One region of the Sphingomonas sp. Leaf28 genome, then DNA from elsewhere that is predicted to be linked to it. Evidence: riboswitches for the same ligand, from Rfam matches in the RefSeq annotation. Region 1 holds a riboswitch; the other holds the start of a gene.
What was found. A riboswitch is a leader RNA that binds a small molecule or an ion and turns the genes downstream of it on or off. The one in region 1 is predicted to bind cobalamin.
Positions count from the first base shown of each region.

Region 2: linked by a shared signal. The riboswitch ahead of ASE79_RS09755 (HoxN/HupN/NixA family nickel/cobalt transporter) and the one ahead of ASE79_RS15510 (putative oxygenase MesX) in region 1 are both predicted to bind cobalamin.

Region 1 covers NZ_LMKX01000010.1:1,693-8,887, reverse strand. The annotation lists gene ASE79_RS15515 (methionine synthase) at 1-924, opposite strand, end outside; gene ASE79_RS15510 (putative oxygenase MesX) at 952-1,935, opposite strand; cobalamin riboswitch at 2,060-2,283, opposite strand; cobalamin riboswitch at 2,442-2,642, shown strand; gene ASE79_RS15505 (acyl-CoA thioesterase) at 2,747-3,511, shown strand; gene ASE79_RS21065 (DUF6894 family protein) at 3,672-3,929, opposite strand; gene ASE79_RS15500 (VOC family protein) at 4,239-4,598, shown strand; gene ASE79_RS22070 (TetR/AcrR family transcriptional regulator) at 5,981-6,301, opposite strand; gene ASE79_RS15495 (tetratricopeptide repeat protein) at 6,398-7,012, opposite strand.
Region 2 covers NZ_LMKX01000007.1:733,750-740,944, forward strand. The annotation lists gene ASE79_RS09735 (catalase) at 1-1,692, opposite strand, end outside; gene ASE79_RS09740 (hypothetical protein) at 1,846-2,286, shown strand; gene ASE79_RS09745 (TonB-dependent receptor) at 2,374-4,407, shown strand; gene ASE79_RS09750 (PepSY-associated TM helix domain-containing protein) at 4,407-5,552, shown strand; cobalamin riboswitch at 5,583-5,802, shown strand; gene ASE79_RS09755 (HoxN/HupN/NixA family nickel/cobalt transporter) at 6,053-7,042, shown strand.

The sequences.
Region 1 (7,195 bases):
GGGCAAGAGCTTGTCGGCATCGACGAAGCGCAGCGCATTGCGCAATGTTTCGGCAACCTGCTCCGGCGTCTCGATCGTGTCGGTCGCGACGTCTATCGCGCCGACCATCACCTTCTTGCCGCGGACGAGCTCGATCAGGTCCATCGGCACGCGCGAGTTCTGGCATTCGAGCGAGATGATATCGATCTTCGACCTTTGCAGGTTGGGGAAGGTTTCCTCGTACTGGCGCCATTCGGAGCCGAGCGTCTTCTTCCAGTCGGTGTTAGCCTTGATGCCATAGCCATAGCAGATGTGGACGGCGGTCTCAGCCGTCATCCCTTCGGCCGCGCGCTCCAGGGCAGCGATGCCCCAGTCGTTCGCCTCGTTGAAAAACACGTTGAAGGCGGGTTCGTCGAACTGGATGATGTCGACGCCGACCGCCTGCAGCTCGCGGGCTTCCTCGTTGAGGATGCGGGCGAACTCCCATGCCAGCTTCTCGCGGCTCCGGTAATGCGCGTCGTAGAGGGTATCGATCATCGTCATCGGCCCCGGCAGCGTCCACTTGATCGGCTGATCGGTCTGCGCGCGCAGGAAACGGGCGTCGTCGACGAAGACCGATTTCGGGCGCGATACGGCGCCGACGACCGTCGGCACGCTGGCGTCGTAGCGGTTGCGGATGCGCACCGTCTCGCGCTTCTCGAAATCGACACCGTCGAGATGCTCGATGAAGGTCGTGACGAAGTGCTGGCGGGTCTGCTCGCCGTCACCGAGGATGTCGATACCCGCCTGCCGTTGGTCCTTGACCGCGAGGCGGAGCGCGTCCTGCTTGCCAGCGACCAGCTCGTCGCCCTCCAGCTTCCAGGGCGACCACAAGGTCTCGGGCTGGGCGAGCCAGGAAGGCTTGGGCAGGCTACCCGCGGTCGTCGTCGGCAACAATGTCGTCATGATGCAAATACCTTCGTGTCGTGGGGATCAGAGGCCGCAGGTCGCGGACCAGCGCCGAAGCGCGGCACTGTGCGGCTTGATGAAATGCTCTTCGGCGAATTTGCCCTGCTCGACAGCGAGGCAACCACGTTCCTCGCGATCGTAGACGATGCGAGTCAGCGAATAGTCCTGATACTTCAGGCTCGGCTGATAATGCTCCGCCGCGACCGAGTTCGCATTGTAGATTTCAGGACGATAGATTTTCTGGAACGTCTCCATCGTTGCGATGGTGCTGGCAAGTTCAAGGTTGGTGTAGTCGCTGACAAGATCGCCGGTGTGATAGACGGCGAACGGCGCGACGCTGTGTGGCGGCATGAAGTAGCGCACCTTCATACCCATCTTGGCGAAATACTGATCGGTCGAGGAAAACTTGTCGTTCCGGTACTCGACGCCGAGGATCGGATGCACGTTGGCGGTCCGGTGATACACCTCCTTGCTCGACACGCTGAGGCAGATAACCGGGGGCTTGCGGAAATTGTCACGGTAGGCGCTCGAGCCAAGGAAGTGCTTGAACAAGTTGCCGTGCAGATCGCCGAACCCCTCTGGCGCACCGCCACCCCCAGCCTTCAGGTGGTCAGGCAGGACGACGCTGAAATCGTAGTCACGTACATAGGACGAGAAGTTGTTGCCGATCATGCCGTCGGATCGCTCTCCGCTGATCCGGTCGGTCACGGTCGTGTGCAGAATCTCGATCAGCGGGAAGGCTTCGTCGTCGGCACCATCCCCGAGCGTGAGCGCGGCCGAGACGATCTTCAGCTCAAGCGTGTAGCGATCACCCCTGGGATTATCCCAGTGCATCAGCGCGTTGAACCGATGGTCGATCATCACCAGCGTGTTGCGCAGATTCTCCTGTCGGCTGTCTCCGCGCGCGAGATTGGCAAAATTGGTGGTGATGCGCGTGTTGTCGGCCGGACGATAATCCTCGTCGAACGGGATACTGCTGATCGAGAATATGAACCCGCTATTCGTCATGACTCACCCTGGCTATGCGGGCGGGAGGTCAGGCGAAAGCGCGCAAGGCGTGAACAGGCCCGGATGGCGGCAAGCCACGGACCGTCGCATCAAGCGCGATCCACCGGAGGAACCCCCGTCCGAGGAACGTTATGGCGTCGAAGGCAGGTATCCTGGCTTACGGGTCAACGCAGTGGCTCCGGCCTTCCCAGGCTCCTTGCGAGAACCCAGTGACACGAAATGGAGCCGCCACTCGCCGCTTACAGTTGCGGGGGCAGCGCCGGAATCTGACCCGAAGGACACCACCGGCTTCCCGTCTTAGCCCCATCGCCATGCCTGGAATGGGGAACCTCGACGTGGCCGTTCGACACGAGCGAGCGATCATTGTCAACAAACATATAAAGATATCTTTATATGTTGATGAGGCGGCATGAGTGGAAGCATGGCGGACGGTGGTACGGCTACGCCCACCATGCCGTTCTCAGTCCGCGAAGCCACTTGGCCTTGACGTAAAGGGCCGTTTCCTGCGACCTCAGTGAGGTCAAGGTTCCTTCGCCGATTGGCCGAAGGCTAAGACGGGAAATCGGTTCGATTCCGATGCTGCCCCCGCAACTGTAAGCGGCGAGTAGAAATTCCCTCGTGTGCCACTGGCGCTTCCGCGCTGGGAAGGCCGGGATTTCGACGATGACCCGCGAGCCAGGATACCTGCCTTCGACGCCATAACGACCACCGGCGGGGTGCCCGGTCTGGCCGCTGCGTGCTGTAGGAAGAGGTGTACCTCTCCCGTTGGTCGCTGGCGTCTGGATGCCCTCGCGAATGATTGAGGACCAGGATGCCACAGGAACACCACAGCACCCCTATTCAGCTGATCGACATGGTCTTCCCCGGTGACGCCAATCACCACGGCACGCTGTTCGGTGGTGTGGCTCTGGCGCATATGGACAAGGTCGCCTTCCTGGCGGCCTCACGCCACGGTCGCGCGGCCTTCGTCACCGCCTCTTCGGAAAAGATCGATTTCGCGGCGCCTGCCCGGATCGGCGATATGGTCGAGGTGACAGGTTGCGTCGTGCGGGTTGGACGTAAGTCGCTCGACGTCGAGGTCGAACTGATCGCGGAGGCACCGGTATCGGGCGAACGACGGCTGTGTACGCGAGGCCGTTTCACGCTCGTCGCAGTCGGAAGCGAAGACCCTCTGCCACCGATGGGTGAGATGGTTCCGCATGATGCGGTGCAGCCGTTGCGAATGGTCGAAATGATTTTCCCGAACCAGACCAACCATTACGGCACCCTCTATGGTGGTGATGCACTTCGCATGATGGGCAAGGCGGCATTCATTGCCTCAACCCGCCAAGCCCGGGCGGTAATGGTTATGGCAGCATCTGACCGGATCGACTTCCGTTCCCCTATCCAGAAGGGCGAGATGGTCGAGCTAACCGCCGAAGTACGGATGACCGGGCGCAGTTCCGTGCGCATCAGTGTTGATCTTAGCGCCGAGGATTTAATATCCGGGGAACGACGACATGCGGCCACGGCTCTATCCACGATGGTTTCGGTTGATGAAAATGGTCGAGCGAAGCCGTTCGGTTGTATCGGATAGTACCGGGCCTTCAGCCCCCCAAACCTTCCCAAAAGGGAACCGCCAGTGAGACGGTGAGGGCGTTCTCGGAATCGATCCAATTTCGGGAATGTCTGGAACGGAGAGGAAAGCAGACCGCCTGCATTCGGGAAGGGGCGAGGGATAGCCGCCTATGGCTTTCTCAGATCAGCATCTTGAGGTTCAAGGTGGCGGGCGCGGCCGTGGAGCAAATCATTATCGTGAACATCGTTAGGTGGTTTACGTCCGATACCGTCATGACCCACTCTTCTCCGCCCCAGAACACCTCGCCCTGATCACGTATAAGTAGACCTGCATATTTTAGTGCGAAGCAACGGGCTGCAGCAAGCGACGGTAAATTCTCTCCGACACAGGGAATAGCCGGATTAGCATCGGCAATCTCGAAATAGTAAATTGGCATTAGAACTCCCGAAATTACGCGGGAGCACCAAGTCTCTCAGTCGCCGACAACCAACGATTTACCGTAAGCGAATACCGTAGGGCTTCGGTTCCACTGGGCGCATCTGACCTGACGGTCCGTCTGGTAGCTCATGTTTAATCGCATTTCGCTTGGTCTGCCGCCGAGGTAGACGATCAAAAAACGTCTGAAATTGGGCGAACTGTTCGGTGAGAGGTGGCTGGCAACACCCCAAGATTGTGGAGAGCTTGCGCTGCGATATTGTGGAGGACGACCACGTTGAGCTAGCTTATCAATGAGGCTGATCGGAGCATGGCGATGAACATCCAAGGCTTGTATGCGGTGGCATGTGTAACTGACATGGCTCGCGCCGAAGATTGGTATACGACTCTGCTTGCCCGACCCGCTGACGACCATCCTATGCCTACCCTGACGCAGTGGCGGAATATTGGCACGGCGGGTATTCAATTAATCTGCGATTTCGAGAAGGCTGGACGGTCCGTAGTTACGATCGTGACGCCCAATATGGGCGCGGAAAAGGACAGACTTACCGATCTGGGTCTCGATATCGGCCCGATCAGCTGGGGTAGTTTCGGCGCTATAGCCGAGATTGCTGATCAGGATGGCAACAGGATCATCATAGCGGAGCCCCCAAAGGATTTCACCGGTTGACGAAAGAGCTGATCTCACACGTCCACCATCATAATGGATACCGGACATATCCACCCGTTTAGCCCAAACCGTCTACTATTGGCATGTCACATACCGGCAAAGCCTAGAACGTTGGCCTTGTAATAACAGAACTTGTCATTTGCCCACCCCAACCTTTGCTAGAACCCGATTTTATAGGTTCGGAGCAAAAGTCGTGCTGAACCAATGTCCGCTTTCGCGGATGCAAATTACCCATCTTTGCGTCGGCGATTGGGCGATTGGGCGGTTTGGTCATTTTGGCCATTCCCAAAAGGGAACCGCCAGTGAGACGGTGAGGGCGTTCTCGGAATCGATCGAATTTTGGGAATAGCCGGGGTTGTTTACCGTTCGATCGTGAGGATCGCCGAACATCCCCAACGACTGGCCAGGGCTGTCCGCCAAACGCCACATACGTTCCAAGAGGTCGCTTCATCTTTGAGATTGTCTGGCCTCGCCGACCAATGGTACGACCACTTCGAACACCACCTCACTAGAGAAATATGAGATTTAGCTGTTCCACCGGTTTCATGCGCCAAAACACGCTAAATAAGCTGTGCGCCAAAGCTGGTCCGTGTCGGGGGCCCAACCGGTGGACCTCCTGACTCAACCCAATGTGAGGTGGAGATCGCTCGACTGCCAACCGTCGATGACCTTCCCGCTTAGTTCTGATCTATTACCCTATCCGAGATCGATAAGAATCGTATATTAATATCTAATGATATACCTGTTACTAACAAATCATTATAGGTCACTTACTAAAACCATATATTTCGGTGATAACGTCGTCAAATACGCTTCTTAGGCGAGATATCGTTTCATCTGATAAAACTAAGTCTTTTCCTTTTTCTATATCAAAAACTTGTCGGCTTTGAATTAGGTATTTTATCCAACGCGTACACGTTTCTACATTAGCGCCTAACTTATGGATTACCTCAGACTTGGATAATATTCTATTTTCTGCGTGGGCAACAAATAGGGTAAGCAAAATTATCCATGCGTGGTCATTAAACATATTACTAGGAAATAGCACATTACGATTCAGACGCGTAGATAGTATCATCTTTGCTATTTGCGCTCGCCGCTCATCACCATGCATTTGCCGCATATGATATAGATTAGTAATTTAGTATATAATCTAGATCAATTAGGTCAATTATTCGACGTAGTACGTTTTACTTTTGGGGATGCCTCTTGTACTAGTTGTCCTATAAATCTTAGGACTGAATACCGTTAATGTCCTGACGGTAAATTACCTCAGCTCCACCACCTCGATCGGAGGGAGCGACGCCACTTGGCAACCGCCAGTGAGCCCTGGCCTGCCATAGTTTTGGAGGAGATATGGTTGCAGACCCTTAGCCGGCTGGTCAGTGAGATACTCCGATTTTTCGCTGTCCATTTCGCGACATGGCATAGATTGAATTGTCGAATGTCACGCCTACGGGCTGCGAACTATGCCTTTTTGCAAGATGATCTGATATTTCTCTGCATATGTCCTCTTTGTAAAAGAAATGCTCTCGCAACTCAAAAATTAATATGTCAACGTTGGCAAAATATCTATACACCGCGGGACTGGTAATATTTGCTTTCTTAGCAAGATCACCAAGTTTTAGAGATGCAGTTCCGGTCATCTCAATAGTGCTTAGAGCTATATCTAGCAATTGAAGACGGCGCCTAACGTAGGTCATTCGTGTATGCGATCGAATACCAGGGGAAAATCTCACCATATAAATGGTCCCTCGATAAAATTACGGTATTGCGTCATCATTGCAATAAGAGTTGTATCATCTGCCCAAAGCCTCGCGGCCCAAAGCCCGACTGGCTGCAACTATACCCGCATCTGCCGCCTTACCGAGCAAGCTCCGACCGCGGATCGGGTCTTTCACGATCCCGGTGCCATTGAGGTACGCCAGGCCAAGAACGTACTCAGCTTGGGCATTACCGGCATTTGATGCGACGGTGATGAACCGGATGCCTTCCTCCGCTTTGCCATTCGCGATCAAGGTCAGCCCCAGGCGCAAGGCTGCTTCTCTGTGGCCTAACGCCGCCGCAAGCCGATAATATCTCATTGCGCGGTCTGGCGATTGATTTTCGATGCTGCGGCCGAGCTGATACAGCTGTTCGGATTCATTCAGCGTTTGGTCGACCGGCGTCGGCGTCGGTGCCTGCTTTCTCCATGTCCCGGAAGGCTTTCCGCTCGAACGCTCATACGTGCGCCAGAGGATAGTGGTACCGACCGCCAGGTCGACTTTTGCCGCCCCACTGCGCCCGCCATCGGCCATCAAAAATCGAGTAGGTATCCCGCCTTTTACCGACCTCGTAGCGGTCACAAAGCCTTTCGCCTCAAGCTGCGCGACAACGGCCATCTGATAATAGCCTTGAGGTTCACCGACGATCAAGACGGCCCCCGGCTTTACCAAAGCTGCCACTTCTCGCGCCGTGTCTTCGGCAAAGACGTGCGCGTCGACGGGGGGCGTTTGAGCCGTGCTGACCGAAACAGGTGCCGCCAGAAGCGCGGCAGCGAGGCGTAACGTGGGCTTGCACCAGGCCAAGCCGTTAGGTCCGCCGCGTCGGATCACACA
Region 2 (7,195 bases), on a different contig from region 1:
GACAGCATCGATCTCGCCACCGTCGGACCCGTCCGCGATCAGGATGCCGACCTGGCGACCCTCGAGCGTCTCCTTCATCGACTTCTGGATCGACAGTGCGTCGCTCGCAGGCATGTCGATCGGCTCACGATAGGCGGGGTTCGCCGCTGGCAGCTCGATGCCGAGACCGTCGGCGACCCGCGTTGCCAGTTCCTCGTTCACATTGCGCAGGTTGGCGACGGTGCGCTCCTGGACATGCGCGAGGCCGACCTTTGACAGTTCGAACGTGAACGCCGAAGCGATATGCGCCTTCTCGTTGTCGGTCGCCGACACCCAGAACAGGCGTGCCTGGCTATAGTGATCGCCGAACAGTTCGGCGCGCATCCGCAGCTTCTCGCCCTGCTCGTCCGCACCGGTCGGGTTGGTCGTCGTCACGAAGCCGTTCGGCGATTCGCGCGGACCACCGTCCTCGCCAACGACCGACAGGCTGTTGGGCTCGTAATTCGCCCGGCCCTTCGGCACCTTGGTCTGCATCATCCCGTCGCGCTGGAAGTTCTGCGCGTTGTTGCGCGGCGCGTTGACCGGGATCTGGTGGAAGTTGGTCGTCCCAAGACGCGACTTCTGCGTGTCGAGATAGCTGAACAGGCGGCCCTGGAGCAGCGGATCGTTCGAGAAATCGATCCCCGGCACGATGTTGGTCGGCAGGAACGCGACCTGCTCGGTCTCGGCGAAGAAGTTGTCGACGTTGCGGTCGAGCACCATCCGGCCGATGATCCGGACGGGAACGTCCTCCTCGGGGATCAGCTTGGTCGAATCAAGCACGTCATAGGGCTGCGCTTCGGCGAACGCCTTGTCGAACACCTGGATGCCCAGCTCCCACTCGGGGAAGTCGCCGGTATCGATCGCTTCCCACAGGTCGCGACGATGATAGTCGTTGTCGGCGGCCTGGAGCTTCAACGTCTCGTCCCAGATCGTCGACTGAAGACCGAGCTTCGGCTTCCAGTGGAACTTCACGAAGCTCGACTTGCCCTCGTCGTTGACGAGCTGGAACGTATGGACGCCAAAGCCTTCCATCATGCGCAGCGAGCGGGGCAACGTGCGGTCCGACATCGCCCACATCTGCATGTGCGTCGATTCCGGCGTCAGCGAGGCCCAGTCCCAGAACGTGTCATGCGCCGAACCCGCCTGCGGATAGGCGCGATCGGCTTCCATCTTCACCGAATGGATCAGGTCGGGGAACTTGATCGCGTCCTGGATGAAGAACACCGGGATGTTGTTGCCTACAAGATCCCAGTTGCCCTCGGTCGTGTAGAACTTGACCGCAAACCCGCGAACGTCGCGCGGCGTGTCCACCGAACCGGCACCACCGGCCACGGTCGAAAAGCGCGTGAACAGCTCGGTCTTGGTGCCCTTCTTGAACACCGCCGCCTTGGTCAGGTCCGAAATGTCGTCGGTAGCCTCGAAATAGCCATGCGCGCCCGAACCGCGGGCGTGGACGATCCGCTCGGGGATCCGCTCATGGTCGAAGTGGAAGATCTTCTCGCGCAGCACGAAATCTTCGAGCAGCGTCGGACCGCGCACGCCCGATTTCAGGCTGTTCTGGTTGTCGGAGACGGGCACGCCGTGGTTGGTCGTGAGAACGGGCACATCGCCGCCGGCCTGCTGGTGCGTCTCGCCACCGTTGCCGGGATTGCGCTCTGCGGGGTCGCTCATAGCAAATCCTTGTTTGATAGTCATAGTTCTGGAGAGTGAACGATCCTCGTCCGCGGCCGGGTCCACGCTAATGAAAGAATTCGGGGGCCGCGCCCCGAGCGGTGGACAGGATGCCTCAGTGACAGCATCGGCGTTGCGGTCTACCCGTGCGCCGTGCTCGCCATACGCCGCCTCTTTTCGTCCTGCCCGCTGCTCGCGGGATGGCTGTGCGTAACGGCATTGGCGATGAAGCTGCTGGTGCCCACGGGGTACATGATCGCAAACCAGTCCGGGCACATCGCGATCACGCTATGCCCGGGTGCTGCTCCGATGACCGTAACGGCGATGGATATGGGCACACCCGATCACATCATGGCGGGCCATGCGATGCCGGAGCATGATCCGTCGACGAGCCACGGCAAGACGGAGCTGCCCTGCGCGTTCTCGGGGCTGTCGGCGCAGGCGCTGGCCAGTGTCGATGCGATCCTGCTGATCGCGGCGATCGCGTTCGTCGTGGCGATCGGCGTCCGCCCGATCCGTCCCCCCGTCCACGCCAGCGCGCCGCATCTGCGCCCGCCGCTGCGGGGCCCGCCGACTCTGCTTTCGACCGTCTGACCCGTACCGCGCGTCGCCCGACGCGCGGTTCGCCACCTCTGTCGACGCGCGTCCGTGTGGTCGCGCGCCTGTCGAAAGCCCTGGTTCATGTTCGATACTCCGTCTACTTTCGGGGCGGCGATGGCGATCGCCCTCGCCTCGCCCGCCACCGCGCAAACCCCGGCCCCCGCCCCCGCCCCAACCGAGTCCGATACGCGCTTCGTGATCGGCGAGGTCGTCGTGACCGCGCGCAGCATGGCGCGCTCGACCGAGACCATCCTGACCTCGGTCGACATGCTCGGCGGCGACATCGCGCAACGCCAGTCGGTCGACAATGCGTGGGAGCTGTTTGCCCGTCTGCCGGGCGTCGTGCTCACCGACTTCAACCAGGGCACCACGTCCGGCCGCTTCTCGATCCGCGGGTTCAACGGCGAAGGCGAGATCAACGCGGTCAAGCTGATGATCGACGGCATACCCAGCAACGACAATGCCGGCGGCATGACCGGTATCGACATGATCTCCCCGCTCGACGTCGCCGGGATCGAACTGGTCCGCGGCACGTCCGATCCGCGCTGGGGGCTGAACAATATCGCCGGCAACGCCAATATCCTGACGCGGATCGGCGGCAATTATCTCGACGCGCGCCTGATCGGCGGTGCGTTCGGGACGGTCGACGCACAGGCCTCGGCTGGACTGGAGCGCGGCGGGTTCAGCCAGAACTACCTGATCGGCTACCGGCGGACCGACGCGTATCGCGACCATGCCGACCTCGATCGCCTGAATCTCGCGGGCAAATGGTTCTATGATGTCGGATCCACCCGGATCGGCGCGATCGTCCGTCACTCGGCCGCGCACGCGCAGGAGCCGGGCTATCTGACCGATGCCGACGCCGATACCGACCGCACCCGATCCTATGCGGTGTCGGCTACCGATGGCGGCACGCGACGGATCGGCCAGTACAGCCTGCATCTCGACGCCGATCTCGCCGACCCGCTCGCGCTCAGCGTCAAGGGCTATGCCAACAGCCTGCACGACGACCGCTACGTCCGCTACTCCGCAGGCGTCCCGCAACAGCGGCGCCTGACCGAGGAATGGCAATATGGCGCGACCGCCGCGCTGCATTACCACCCCCGCGTCGAGTTTCTCCACGCGCTGATGATCGAGGCTGGCGGCGACGTGCAGGTGCAGGACAATAAGAGCCTGCGCTGGCTGACCGACCGACGCACGCCCACCAGCCAGACGCGCGACCAGGATTTCGGGCTGACCGTCTATGGCGGCTATCTCCAGGCGGTGATCGAGCCGACCGACTGGCTCAAGATCACCCCCGCCTGGCGGATCGACCGAGTCGCGGGCGATTTCACCAATCGCCTGGCGGGCACGACCGCGCCGATCAACGACTATGGCACGATCAGCCAGCCCAAGCTGAGCGTCGCGGTCACGCCCGTGACCGGCGTCACCGCCTATGCGAATTACGGACGCACCTTCCAGATCGGCGCTGGCTCGGCCTCGTATCTGGTGCCGCCACGAACGACCGATGTCGCACCCTCGATCAACGAAGGCTATGAAGCAGGCGTCAAGCTCACGCGCGGGCGCTTTCTCGAAGCGCGCGTCGCATTGTGGCAGCAGACCGCGAGCGGCGAGCTCAAGCGACGGCTGAACGATCCGTCCGGCGATGTCGACAATCTCGGCCAGACGCGGCGACGCGGGATCGATCTGCAGCTGGACCTGAAGCCGGTCCGCACCGTTGCGCTATGGGGCAGCTATTCGCACCAGACCGCGCGGATCGTCACGCCTGATCCCGCCACCCCGTCGCAGGCGGGCAACGCGATCGACCATGTCCCGCAGAACGTCTTCTCGGGCGGGCTCGACGTCACGCCCGATCCCAAGGTCCGGCTGTCCTTATGGGGTAACGGCCAGTCGAGCTACGAACTCGTCCCCGCCAACACGCAGGGCCGCTACGGCGAGTACGTCGTCCTCAATGCCGAGGTGGCGTACAAGCTGACGCCGAGGATCGAGATATCCGCGCAGCTGAAGAACCTCGCGAACGAGCGTTACGAGTATGTCTGGTACGACGGCACGCAGCGGCTCCACGCGCCCGCCGATCCGCGATCGCTGTTCGGTGCGGTCCGGTTGACGCTCTGATGACGCGCCGACCGCCGCTGCGCGCCATCGTGCGGCGCGTGCACCTCTGGCTGGGTCTGTCGATCGGCGCGCTGTTCGCGTTCGCCGGGCTGACTGGCAGCATACTCGTCTTCTATCCGGAGATCGACGCGGCACTGAACCCCGCGTTGCGCGCGGTGACCGACGACGCGCGTGCCCGCTCCTGGCAGGCGATCGTCGACACGCTCCACCGCGAGCATCCCACCCGCACCGGCGCATGGCGGATCGAGGTGACCGGGGACGGCGGCGCGATCCCGGTGCGCTATTACCAGCCAAGTGAAACCGCGGGCCACGATTTCGCGCCGTTCCTCGCCTGGGTCGATCCGGTCCGCCTGACGACGATCCGCACCGGCTTCTGGGGCGATACGGTCGTCACCTGGATCTACGATCTCCATTACCGGCTGCTGCTCGAAAAGCCCGGTGGGGTCGCCATGGGGATCGCGGGCATCGTCATGCTCGGGATGATCGCCAGCGGGATCTGGGCATGGTGGCCCCGCCCCGGCAGCTGGTGGCGCGCGCTCCGCTTCAAGCGCGACGCCGCGCCGCTCCGTTGTCTGTATGACTGGCACAAGCTGATCGGTCTGGGCGGCGCGATCCTCGTGCTCGTCGTCACCGCGACCGGGGTGATGCTCGATTTGCCCGACCAGACCCGGTTCGTGATCGCGCGCGCCTCGCCCCTCTACCGGACCCCGCCGCTGGCCGTGGTCGCGCGCGGCGCGCGCCTGCCGGTCGATCGATTGGTCGCCATTGCCGAACACGTCTTCCCCGGAGCCGCGCTCGCCTGGATCGAGACGCCCGCCTCGCCGACCGGCGCCATCCGGATCAATCTCGCGCAGGACGGCGAACCCAGCCGCCGTTTCCCACGCACCAACGTTTGGCTCGATCCCTATACCGGTGCCGTCCTCGCGACGCGCGACGGGCTTGCCGAGACGGGCGGCGACGTCGTGATGAACTGGCTCCACCCGCTGCACGGGGGAGAGGCGCTGGGGCTGACGGGGCGCATCCTGGCCTTCATCGCTGGCCTCGTGCCGATCGCGCTGTTCGTGACCGGCGTGATCCGGTGGCAGCGTCGTCGCGAGCGCCGCACGCCGCAAAGGACGATTGGCACTCGCGGCGAACCCGGCTAGCACGATGCGCGAGCAGCCGGTTCGACCGGAGGCTCGCTAGATCGCGTCGGTGCCCTTCGGGGCTTGAAGGGGAATGCGGTGCGGAGGGTTCGCCATCCAATGCCGCAGCTGTCCCTGCAACTGTAAGCGGCGAGCGAAACGCACACGCCCTTCGCGACGAGGGGCAGCCACTGGGTCAACGACCTGGGAAGGTGTGGCGTGGAGCCGTGACCCGCGAGCCAGGAGACCTGCCGGCGTCTGGTCGCTCTCGTCCCGGCCCAGGGGGTGGCCGAGGCACGGTGAACGCCGTCTGAGCGACGACCTTGTGGCGGGGGCCGCATCGACGACGCGCGTCGGCCGCTCATGGCGTCCGGTCTTCACGCGTCCCGGCCGCGTGCGGCAGGTCCCCGTCCTCGTCGGACGCCGGGGAGTTCTGCATGACGACGATGACGATCGATGAGCCCGCCAAGAAAACGCCCGGCGGGCCGGCACGGATGGCGACGCGCAAACGCATCGGCTGGATGTTCGCAAGCCTGGTCGCGGCCAATATCGCCGCCTGGGGCTGGGCCTTCTCACTGTTCCACGCGCAGCCGCTGATGCTCGGCACCGCGTTGCTCGCCTGGGGGCTGGGCCTGCGCCACGCAGTCGATGCGGATCATATCGCCGCGATCGACAATGTGACGCGCAAGCTGATGCAGGACGGCCAGCGCCCGATCGCGGTCGGCTTCTGGTTCGCGATCGGCCATTCGGGGATCGTGCTGATCGCCGCGGTCGCCATCGCGCTCACCGCCAGCGCGCTCGCGCAGTTCGAGGCGTTCAAACAGGTTGGCGGCGTGATCGCCACCGTCATCTCGGCAGTGTTCCTGTTCACGATCGCCGCGATGAACCTCGTCATCCTGCGCTCGGTCTGGCGGACGTTCGGCCATGTCCGCAGCGGCGGCGTCTATGTCGAGGAAGACCTTGATCTGCTGCTCGGCAACCGCGGGCTGCTCGCGCGTCTGTTCCGGCCGATGTTCCGGCTCGTCACGCGCAGCTGGCACATGGCGCCGCTCGGATTCCTGTTCGGGCTCGGCTTCGATACCGCAACCGAGGTCGCGATCCTCGGCCTGTCCGCGAGCCAGGCCGCGGACGGTCTGTCGATCGGCACCATCCTCGTCCTCCCGATCCTGTTCGCGACGGGCATGGCGCTGGTCGATACGGCGGACGGTGTCGTGATGCTCGGCGCGTATGAATGGGCGTTCGTGAAGCCGATCCGCAAGCTCTACTACAACATCACCATCACGCTGATCTCGGCAATCGTCGCGATCGCGATCGGCGGGATCGAGACGCTGGCGCTGCTGGGCGCCAAGCTCGGCCTGTCGGGGGGCGTCTGGGATCTGGCGGCCGCGCTGGGCGAGAATTTCAACGGCCTCGGCTTTGCGATCATCGGCCTGTTCGTGCTGTGCTGGGTGCTGAGCTTTGCGATCTATCGCTGGAAACGCTTCGACGAGATCGAGGTCGTGCACGGATGATACCCCTTCGTCATCCCGGGCTCGACCCGGGACCCAGAGCCAAACGCCGAGTCATGCGTGGCTCTGGATCCTGACTTTCGTCAGGATGACGGGCGCGAGCGAGTTGGCAGTCCCGTGATATTCCTCTAACCCCACGCCCGAGGCTCGGTTTTA